DNA from 2 places in the Cytobacillus sp. EB106-05-05-XG126 genome. Region 2 is predicted to be linked to the other one. Evidence: riboswitches for the same ligand, from Rfam matches in the RefSeq annotation. Region 2 holds a riboswitch; the other holds the start of a gene.
What was found. Region 2 has a riboswitch for ZMP and ZTP ahead of AC3WTL_RS23870 (bifunctional 5,10-methylenetetrahydrofolate dehydrogenase/5,10-methenyltetrahydrofolate cyclohydrolase). Riboswitches for the same ligand answer to the same signal wherever they lie in the genome.
Positions count from the first base shown of each region.

Region 1 (4,852 bases), on a different contig from region 2:
ATTAAGGGCTATATTGCTGAACTGGAATGCTATATTAAAATTGACAGTGAAGAAGAAATAAGAAAGATTGAGAAAAAATTAGAAGAAGAGGCTGAAAGCCAAATAAGGGAAACAATCAAAATGGCGCAGGAAATGGAAACCGATGTATTCGGTTTCGGCAGAAAACTATCAATAAATAATCCGAATTACTGGAAAAAACATAAGAAAGAATGGAATACGCTATTTAAAAATGCGGATATTGAAGTAAATGTGAATGCAAAAATTTCGAACGCAGGGTTGCTGACAGATCCATATAAACTACAATAATTCTGGATGTGAAGTAAATGCCGAAAGATAAGATTGATGGAATACAATTGTTCTGCTTGATGGTCCTTTTTATGTTTGGGACAGCCGTGTTTCTGGATCTTGGAAGCGGAGCCCGCCAGGATGCATGGATCGTTACGATTCTTTCACCCATTGCCGGGCTGGCAATCTTCGCTGTTTACTATCGACTTTACAGACAGCATCCGGATTTGCCGCTGACAGAATACGTGAAAAAAATTTTAGGAAAATACCTGGGAAGCCTTATAAGCTATATGTACATTATCTATTTCATTTATCTCGCGTCCAGGGTTTTGCGTGATGTTGAGGAATTGCTGATCAGTTCTCCTTATGCCAAAACCTCCATTATTACATTGGGTATCTGTATGGTGTTTGCATTGATATACGCAGTTCATTTAGGTTTTGAGGTATTTGCAAGAGCAGGGATTATCTGTTTCGCCGTCATGACAGTCACTTTATTGCTAATCCTGATATTCTATGTGATCAGTGACTTGATTCACCTCGAAAATTTAAGGCCTGTTTTGGCTAATGGATGGAAGCCGGTCATCGGGGAGATTTTTCCGGTTAATATGACGGTTCCCTATGGAGAATTGGTTCTATTTACGATGATCCTTCCTTTAATGAAACGGAAGACAAAGATTTTGAAAACAGGAAGTATGGCAATTGCTTATGTAGGCATTTATTTAACTATTAATACTATAATCTTAATTTGTATTCTTGGTGCAGACCTCCTTGAGCGTTCGGCCTTTCCGGCATTGGCTGCTGTTGGTTATATTGAAATTGGGGGATTTATTCAGCGTCTGGATCCTTTTATCATCCTATTGATTGTATTTCTGGGGTTTATTAAAGTGGGCATGTTCTTCTATTGTGCGGTAATCGGAATGAATAACCTTTTCAAAATGAAGCCAAATGTTTTTACCTCCTATTTTATGGGCGGGATTATTTGTCTTTCTTCCATTATGATTGCACCAAGCTATCAAAGCCATCTGGATGAAGGATTAAAAGTAGTGCCTTATTTCCTGCATATTGCTTTCCAATTCGCCATTCCTGCTGTATTGCTAGTATTGGCGTCAATCCAGCGTAAATGGAAACTGGGAAAAGTGTGAATAGCGGTTATTTTTTCTTCTTTTCCTGTAACAAGTACATAACGAATAAACCAAGGATAAAAATTACCATAAGAAAATAATCTTCTCCCTGTGCGGAAGACAGGACACTTTTTATGCTTTGCCAGGATTCAAATAATGGATGACCCTGGATATAATCAAGAGAAACAATGAGGCCAATTGTACCGGCTAAGAGTGATAAGAGAATGAATAAAGCACGCAAATGATTCACCCACAGGTATTAGGATATGTATTTGGTTTAACATGTTTTTTCTTTTATAAACTTAATAGGAACCGAGGGTGGCGGAAAATTACGGAATGAATAAGGGATAAAAGCCTGTTCTGCAGCATAATGTACAAATTACGAAAAATATACTTTATTATTCATAGAAAAATAAATAAATTTTTTATTTTTGTAAGCGCTTTAAAGGGTTGAAGTTTTCTGAAGACTTTGATAAGATTTAAAAAACCGAAAAGGCTATGTGTAACTGGCGAGACGCGGATCACCGCGGGGGAGCACATAGTGTCGAAGCCGTTCGCCTGGGCAGAGGTAAGGGATTCTACCCTTACCTCTTTCTGTTTTAAAATCTGACAAAGTTAGTTGAAAAGGGGAGAATCCAGTGAGTACCATGACTTTAGACAAAGTGAAGACGATTAAAACGCTGAATGCCATTGCGCCAAGCGGTCTTGAAGTGTTTAACAAGGATCATTTTACAATCGATAATGAAAGCGGCAATCCGGATGCGATTGTTCTTCGCAGCTTTAATATGCATTCTATGGAATTGGGCGATCGATTAAAAGCCATCGCCCGTGCAGGTGCAGGTGTGAATAATATCCCGGTGGAGAAATGCACTGAGCAGGGAATAGTCGTGTTTAATACACCTGGCGCCAATGCGAATGCCGTAAAAGAAATGGTGCTTACCTCCTTAATGGCTTCATCCCGGAATCTTTTTGCCGGCATCGCCTGGACCAAAACGCTGAAAGATGAAGGAGACCAGATCCCTAAGCTTGTAGAAGCAGGGAAGAAGCAATTTGTCGGAAAAGAAATTAAAGGCAAAACGCTGGGCGTCATTGGATTGGGGGCAATCGGGGCACTTGTGGCCAATGATGCACTTGAACTTGATATGGATGTTGTTGGCTTTGATCCATTTATTTCTGTCGATACGGCCTGGAACCTGTCCCGCAATGTACAGCGCGCCATGAGCATCGAGCAGGTGTTTGCAGAATCTGACTATATCACTGTGCATGTTCCTTTAACTGATGATACAAGGGAAATGTTCAATGAAGATGCGTTTGGCTTGATGAAAAAGGGTGTTCACATCCTGAATTTCTCACGCGGAGAGCTTGTGAATGAAGCAGATATGACAGCTGCCCTTGAAAGCGGAAAAGTGGGCAAGTATATTACAGACTTCCCAAATGAAAATATCCTGAAAATGAAAAACGCAGTGGCCATTCCGCACCTTGGCGCATCAACGAAGGAATCGGAGGAAAACTGTGCAGTCATGGCAGCACGCCAGGTGAAGCATTTCCTTGATACAGGTAATGTCAAAAACTCAGTGAACTTCCCAAATGCTGCGCTTCCTTACACTGGCAAGCGGCGTGTCACTGCTTTTCATAAAAACATCCCAAATATGGTCGGCCAAATCACACTTTCCATTTCAAGCTACCAGCTGAATATCGCAGACATGGTCAACCGCAGCCGCGGTGATTATGCGTACACCATGATCGACATTGATAATAAGGTGAATGGCGATGTGATCCCTGGACTGCTTGAACAGATTAATCAAATAGAAGGCATTATTACGTCACGGATTATATAAAAATGCAGCCTCAATTCCGATGGGATTGGGGCTTTTTTTGAATGCACACAGAACTAAACTTTAAAAATAGTATAGGTACAGTATAAAATCAGCTATCCTTAGAATAAACTGATAAAAATTTTAATCCCCCGTATCTTTTTGTTCTCTTATTCCGTTATAGAAGCAGAGATGTATTAAAGGAGTGAACAGGTTTATGAAGCATGGGAAAGTTCAGGCTGAATTAAGGGATTCCTTAAAGCAGAAGGAAGGCTGTATTGCAGATATCTATCCTTCACTGCAGAGATATAGCCGGTTTCTTGCACAGAACCGCTGGGATGGGGACGATCTAACTCATGAAGCAATCGTCCGCGCTTATAAAAACTATTCGCCTGAGAAAATTAATCAGGCTCTTTTAAAGAAGATTGTCTATAATTGCTGGATTGACACTCTTCGAAACAGAAAGCGGGAGCAGCTGGAAGAGTCGCCTGAAGGTGAAAAGAAGAATTCCATCTCCAGTGGAGGAGAAGCAATCAGCCATCTCATTAATCGTCTAACATTAAAACAGGCAGTTATTTTTACGCTGAAGGAAGGGTTTCGATACAAAACTAAAGAAATTGCTGATATCCTGCAGACTACTGAATTTGCAGTGAAGTCCGCGATGACCCGTGCACGGAGGCAGCTTCAACACGTGGTTGAAGATAAGACTGAGGATATTTTTACAAATGAGGACGAAGAAAAGCTTTTTCATCTGATGCAGCAATCAGTGGCCGCTGAAGACCCGTCCATCCTAATAAAATCCATCCCTTTCCTGGAATCCCTGGAAAGCTATTCGAAGAAGCCTGTTCTTCCTGTTTCATCTCCTTCTAATACTCTCTGTATGGCGGCATAGATCCGCATAGAACAGGAGGGATAAAGATGACAGCAATACCATATGTCATTGAGCAGTCCAGCAAGGGTGAACGTTCCTACGATATTTACTCACGTCTTTTAAAAGATCGGATTATCATGATTGGTGAAGAAATTAATGATGTGGTTGCCAATAGTGTGATTGCCCAGCTGCTATTTCTTGCAGCGGAATCTCCTGAAAAGGATATCTCTCTTTATATTAATAGTCCGGGCGGTTCGACAACCGCAGGGTTTGCCATCTTTGATACGATTCAATATATAAAGCCGGATGTGAGAACGATTTGCACAGGAATGGCTGCGTCATTTGGGGCGATGCTTCTGCTGGCAGGGAAAAAAGGAAAACGCTACAGTTTGCCGAATAGTGAAATCATGATTCATCAGCCGCTTGGCGGAGCGAGGGGGCAGGCGACCGAAATCGAAATTTCGGCGAAACGGATATTAAAACTGAGGGAACACATCAATGGAATTATTGCAGAAAGAACTGGCCAGCCTGCAGAAAAAGTGGCTCGGGATACGGACCGTGATTATTTCATGACTGCCGAAGAAGCAAAGGAATACGGGATTATTGATGAAATTATCTATAAAAGCTAGGTAAAAAGAAAAAGCAGCCGATGGTGGCTGCTTTTTCCGTTTGATCATTTTTCCCCGGAGTAATACTCGTCAATTGCCCGAAGCCAATTAACACGTGCGATATTTCCGGCCTTTTCTCTGTCTTTTTGTTCA
Region 1 covers NZ_JBYTDU010000001.1:319,761-324,612, forward strand. Annotated here, with positions in the region: gene AC3WTL_RS01600 (Ger(x)C family spore germination protein) at 1-306, shown strand, start outside; gene AC3WTL_RS01605 (GerAB/ArcD/ProY family transporter) at 324-1,427, shown strand; gene AC3WTL_RS01610 (YczF family membrane protein) at 1,435-1,647, opposite strand; ZMP/ZTP riboswitch at 1,899-1,977, shown strand; gene AC3WTL_RS01615 (phosphoglycerate dehydrogenase) at 2,045-3,244, shown strand; gene AC3WTL_RS01620 (sigma-70 family RNA polymerase sigma factor) at 3,438-4,112, shown strand; gene clpP (ATP-dependent Clp endopeptidase proteolytic subunit ClpP) at 4,139-4,720, shown strand; gene AC3WTL_RS01630 (GntR family transcriptional regulator) at 4,765-4,852, opposite strand, start outside.
Region 1: it holds a riboswitch for ZMP and ZTP, as region 2 does, so the genes downstream of both, AC3WTL_RS01615 (phosphoglycerate dehydrogenase) here and AC3WTL_RS23870 (bifunctional 5,10-methylenetetrahydrofolate dehydrogenase/5,10-methenyltetrahydrofolate cyclohydrolase) in region 2, are expected to answer to the same signal.

Region 2 (4,852 bases):
GTCCGCCGCCTCTGGATCTGTCGCTGAATCTTCTTCCTCCGCGATCACCTTTAGGTTTTCTGACACGGATAGGTTCGACCGCAGTTAATTTAACCGGTGTTACATCAGGACCTTTAGTCAGCAATTTAAAGGCTGCAGCAAGCAAAGTAACAGAATCTGTATCTTCAAGAAGATTTTCCGCCACTCTCTTGAAGTCTGCATATTCTTCTTTTTCAATAACTTCCATAAGTTTATTAATAGTCGCCTGCTGATTGCCTGCAACAACATCCTTAAAGGAAGGAACAGGCTTTTTCGCCATCTTACTCTTTGTAACATTTTCAATTATTTTCAGGTGGTCAATTTCTCTTGGAGAAACGAATGTAATCGCAAGCCCCTTGTTTCCAGCACGGCCTGTACGTCCAATCCGGTGAACATAGCTTTCAGGATCCTGCGGGATATCGAAGTTATAAACATGGGAGACGCCTGAAATATCAAGGCCTCGGGCAGCAACATCAGTCGCCACCATAATATCGATTGTCTGCTCTTTAAATCGGCGGATTACCTGATCTCTTTTCGCCTGTGGAATATCGCCATGAATTCCTTCAGCCGAATATCCTCTCTTAATGAGTCCTTCCACCACTTCATCCACACGCTTTTTGGTTCTGCCAAATACAATCGCCAGCTCAGGTGATTGGATATCCAGAAGATTGCAAAGCACATCAAATTTTTGTTTTTCATGCGTTTCCATATAATACTGTTCAATATTTTTAACTGTCATTTCTTTCGCTTTCACTTTAACCATTTCAGGCTCCTGCATGAATTTTTCAGCAAGGGTCTGAATTCTTCTCGGCATTGTAGCAGAGAAAAGCAGGGTTTGGCGCTCCCCTTTAATTTCACTTAGAATTCTTTCGATATCCTCGATGAATCCCATATTGAGCATTTCATCCGCTTCATCCAGAACAACCATTTTGATATTGCTTAAGCGTATTGTTTTTCTTTCAATATGGTCAATTAATCTTCCTGGTGTAGCTGCAATGATATGCGGGTGTTTTTTAAGTGCACGTATTTGGCGGCTAATATCCTGACCGCCGTAAACAGGAAGTGTCCGGACACCTTTTACCTGTCCTATACGGTTTAATTCTTCAGCTACCTGTACGGCAAGCTCCCTCGTTGGAGCAAGGACAAGGCCTTGAATTCCTTCGTTTAAATCAATCTGCTCTAAAAGCGGTACACCGAAAGCAGTGGTTTTTCCAGTTCCAGTCTGCGCCTGGCCGATCATGTCCTTCCCCTGCATTCCGATTGGAATCGCCTGTGCCTGAATTGGTGTTGGTTCCTCGAAGCCCATATTGGAAAGAGCTTTTACTATTTCATTACTTAAGCCAAAATCTGAAAAAGTTGTCAAAATATGTGTTCCTCCTTGAATTATATATGTTATTAGGTACTGAAAGACTGTTTTTGTATAAAGACAATGACACTTTACTAGGCTTTCCAGTTTGCATCTCTTTTTTACATTTCCGTTTGCACTAATTTTAAACTTTTTGTAATTGAAGAATTTTAATTGGGTGAAATGAAAAATACATATCCTAAAAGCAGGTGTTGCAGAAGATCTGTTTTGAGGAATGCTGAAGGCTACAAAGTGGATAAGCAAACATAAAAAGGTGATGCATGATTAGACATGCATCACCTCATTTAAGCAAAATTATGCTTTTGTTACGTTAGCAGCTTGAGGTCCACGGTTACCTTCAACGATTTCGAAAGTTACGTCTTGACCTTCTTCTAAAGTTTTGAAACCTTCAGTTTGGATTGCGGAGAAGTGTACGAATACATCTTGGCCTTCTGAAGATTCGATGAATCCGAAACCTTTTTCTGCATTAAACCATTTAACTTTACCTGTGTTCATTTGTGTTGCCTCCCAATAAGTTGTTTTTCACTATAATGTACCATATAAACTTAAACATAAAAAAGCCGCAGCTGCCAGAAATGAGGATGAACGATCGCCTACATTTCTTTGCAGCTACGTCTACTTATCCAAAAAGTATATTACGAACTTTACAGCGTTAACCTAATAATAAACGACACCCATCTATAAGTCAATCCCTTTGGAGATCAATTTTCAATTAGGGATAAATTGACTACTTACGATTTTCTTATTAGATAGTGTCTTTTCCGCAGCCTGTACAGTATGTTTCAAAAGCATGGAAATCGTAACAGGTCCTACTCCACCAGGTACAGGTGTAATAGCAGACGCTTTTTCAAAACAGCTGTCATACTCTGCATCTCCAATATTTCCTTCATTATAACCGGCATCAAGAACAATAGCCCCTTCTTTAATCCATTCACCCTTAACAAAGTTAGGCTTTCCCACAGCTGCAACTACAATATCAGCCTGCTTTACAATCCTGTGCAGGTCTTTGGTATATGAATGGCAGGTTGTGACCGTTGCATTTCGATTGAGTAAAAGGGCAGAAACCGGCTTTCCAAGGATCGGGCTTCTGCCGATGACAACAGCATGCATACCTTCAGCATTCAATTTATAATAATCCATAATTTCCATAATAGCTGCAGGTGTACAAGACGGATATTCACCAAAGCCGAAAGCAGTTTGACCATATCCAAGGCTCGTAACACCGTCAACGTCTTTTTCAATTGCAATAGCTTCAAAAGCTTTGCGTTCATCTATATGTCCAGGTACGGGATGTTGGAGAAGGATTCCATGTACAGAAAGATCATCATTCAGTTCTGCAATTTTCTCCAGCAGTTCTTGTGTTGTTGTATCCTTTGGCATATGGATACGTTTTGATATAATGCCCAGTTTTTCACACGCATTCCCCTTCATTCTTACATACGTTTCAGACGAAGGATCATCTCCCACTAAAATAGTGGCTAAACAAGGCTCAATACCTTTTCCCTTTAAATCTTCAATTCGATTCTTTAATTGGTCTTTTACATGCTTTGCCACAACAGTTCCATCAAGAATAATCTTTTTTTCCGCCATGCATATTCCTCCTATAGGAAAAGCACCTATTCGGCTTGCGGGCTTTTCCATTTTGTTATGAAAAAAGAGACAAGGGTATCCCTTATCTCTGCCCAGACGACCGGCTATACATAGACGCAGCTCCCCAGCGGTTGATTCCGCATTGTCGTCAGTCACTGCGATTTTGAAAAGCTATTCTTATGAGTAGATAATAGCACAAAAACACAAATAATTAAACTTAAATTTATTAAAATGTTCGTGTTTTTTACAAAAAGTTTCCTTGAGTATACGCTGCACGAAGAAAATGTGAATGCATTTACGAGGATTTCGCACCTTTCGCTCCAATCTGCTCAGTAGATAAGATACAAAAAAAGCAACAGACCTTGCGAAAATAGCCTTGTAAAATAAATAAAAAAGGACAGCAAATACTGTCCTTATAAGTGATATATTTGAGTTAATTATTTATTACCTAAAACAATGAAAGCCCTGCCTCTCTTCCATCCTTGCGGCTCCTAGACCGCGCCAGTGGGAATCAGGTCGGTCGGAATCCTTTCCGACTTAGATGCTCTCTGAGATTTTAATATTAAATGGTAAGAAACTTACTGAAGTAAAAATACGGAGAAGTGTCTGGTTTACAGAAGATGATTAAGAAGAACATTCAGCGTTAAGCTGTCCACACAAATTATTCTTAATTACAAACACATACTTACTCTTTCAAAATCCTAAAGAGCATAAAACATAATAAAAAGCCGCAGTTCCACTAAATAGAAGGTTCGGCTGCCGAACATTCCAAGTGGATTAACGACTTCAAAATATACCTCAAATACTTCAATCACTATATTATCTTATAGGCGGTTATCTGTCAAGAAAAAATCTTGTCACCAGCAGATCAGCTTTCTCCTTTGTACTCGGTTACATCAAAATAATCGGTTGTATCTTTATAATCATTAAAGCCTATATCCAGATCATGAAAATACCGGTGCAATTTGATTAATACGTCCTTTTCCTTGGTGCCCGACTGCACAGTTTCTGCCAGACTTGTTATTGTTCCGAGGTCCTTCTGCAGATCCTCATTCTCTGCTGATATTTTTTTTAGGGAGTTTATGATTAGCTCAGCTTGTTTTCTTTGTTTCGGCCAGCTGACTTTCCGGTCTCTTCCCCAGCCAAGTGTTTCATTATAAAAAGTATGATTGGAGGCAATAAAGTCTCCTAAATCTTCGTACATTAAACCCTGTGCGGGCGCCTCCGCATTTGCCGAGGTCTTTTGCATCTTAGATTCATCCTTATTTAAAAAGACAAGCACACTGTAAGCCAGGGCAATGGCTATGACCATTCCAAGAATTGAAAGGGTCATGTTTAATTTTTTATTTTTCAGCAATTTGAAAGCCTCCATTTGATTTTGATTAATGCTGCCGAAGTTAAATGGAATTATTGCCATTTTCACTTTTTCCAGAAGAATCTTCCACTCACTGCAAATGTTTTCCATGTTAGTACATTCTATGTGAACTTCTCATTCCCCTTCAACACAAATAAAAAAGCTTTTAACACAATGTGTCAAAAGCTATTTCTGATTTTTCTGTGAGAGAAAAACCTCCATAAAATCAATGATAAATGGTTCCATGTCAAGCTCCATCGCGATATTATCAATTGTTTCCGGCGGTTCCTCTTCCGGCTTAGGCCTGAAATCAGCTATGCTTTTTCCTTTGGCCTTTCCAAACTGTTCAATTCTCACTCTTCGTTTAACATATTTGACAAGATCGGGATTTGTAAGAACACTTAAAACAAGAACATCATGGAGAGGTGCACCCTGAATTCCCGAACAAGCTTTTGGTAAGCTTCGTAATAATAATCATAAGCAGGTTTGATTAAATCTTTAAAAGGTGACTGGGTATTATTTGC
Region 2 covers NZ_JBYTDU010000022.1:31,560-36,411, reverse strand. Annotated here, with positions in the region: gene cshA (degradosome RNA helicase CshA) at 1-1,381, opposite strand, end outside; gene AC3WTL_RS23875 (cold-shock protein) at 1,679-1,879, opposite strand; gene AC3WTL_RS23870 (bifunctional 5,10-methylenetetrahydrofolate dehydrogenase/5,10-methenyltetrahydrofolate cyclohydrolase) at 2,093-2,974, opposite strand; ZMP/ZTP riboswitch at 3,058-3,140, opposite strand; gene AC3WTL_RS23865 (hypothetical protein) at 3,843-4,439, opposite strand; partial or broken gene AC3WTL_RS23860 (nucleoside hydrolase) at 4,515-4,852, opposite strand, start outside.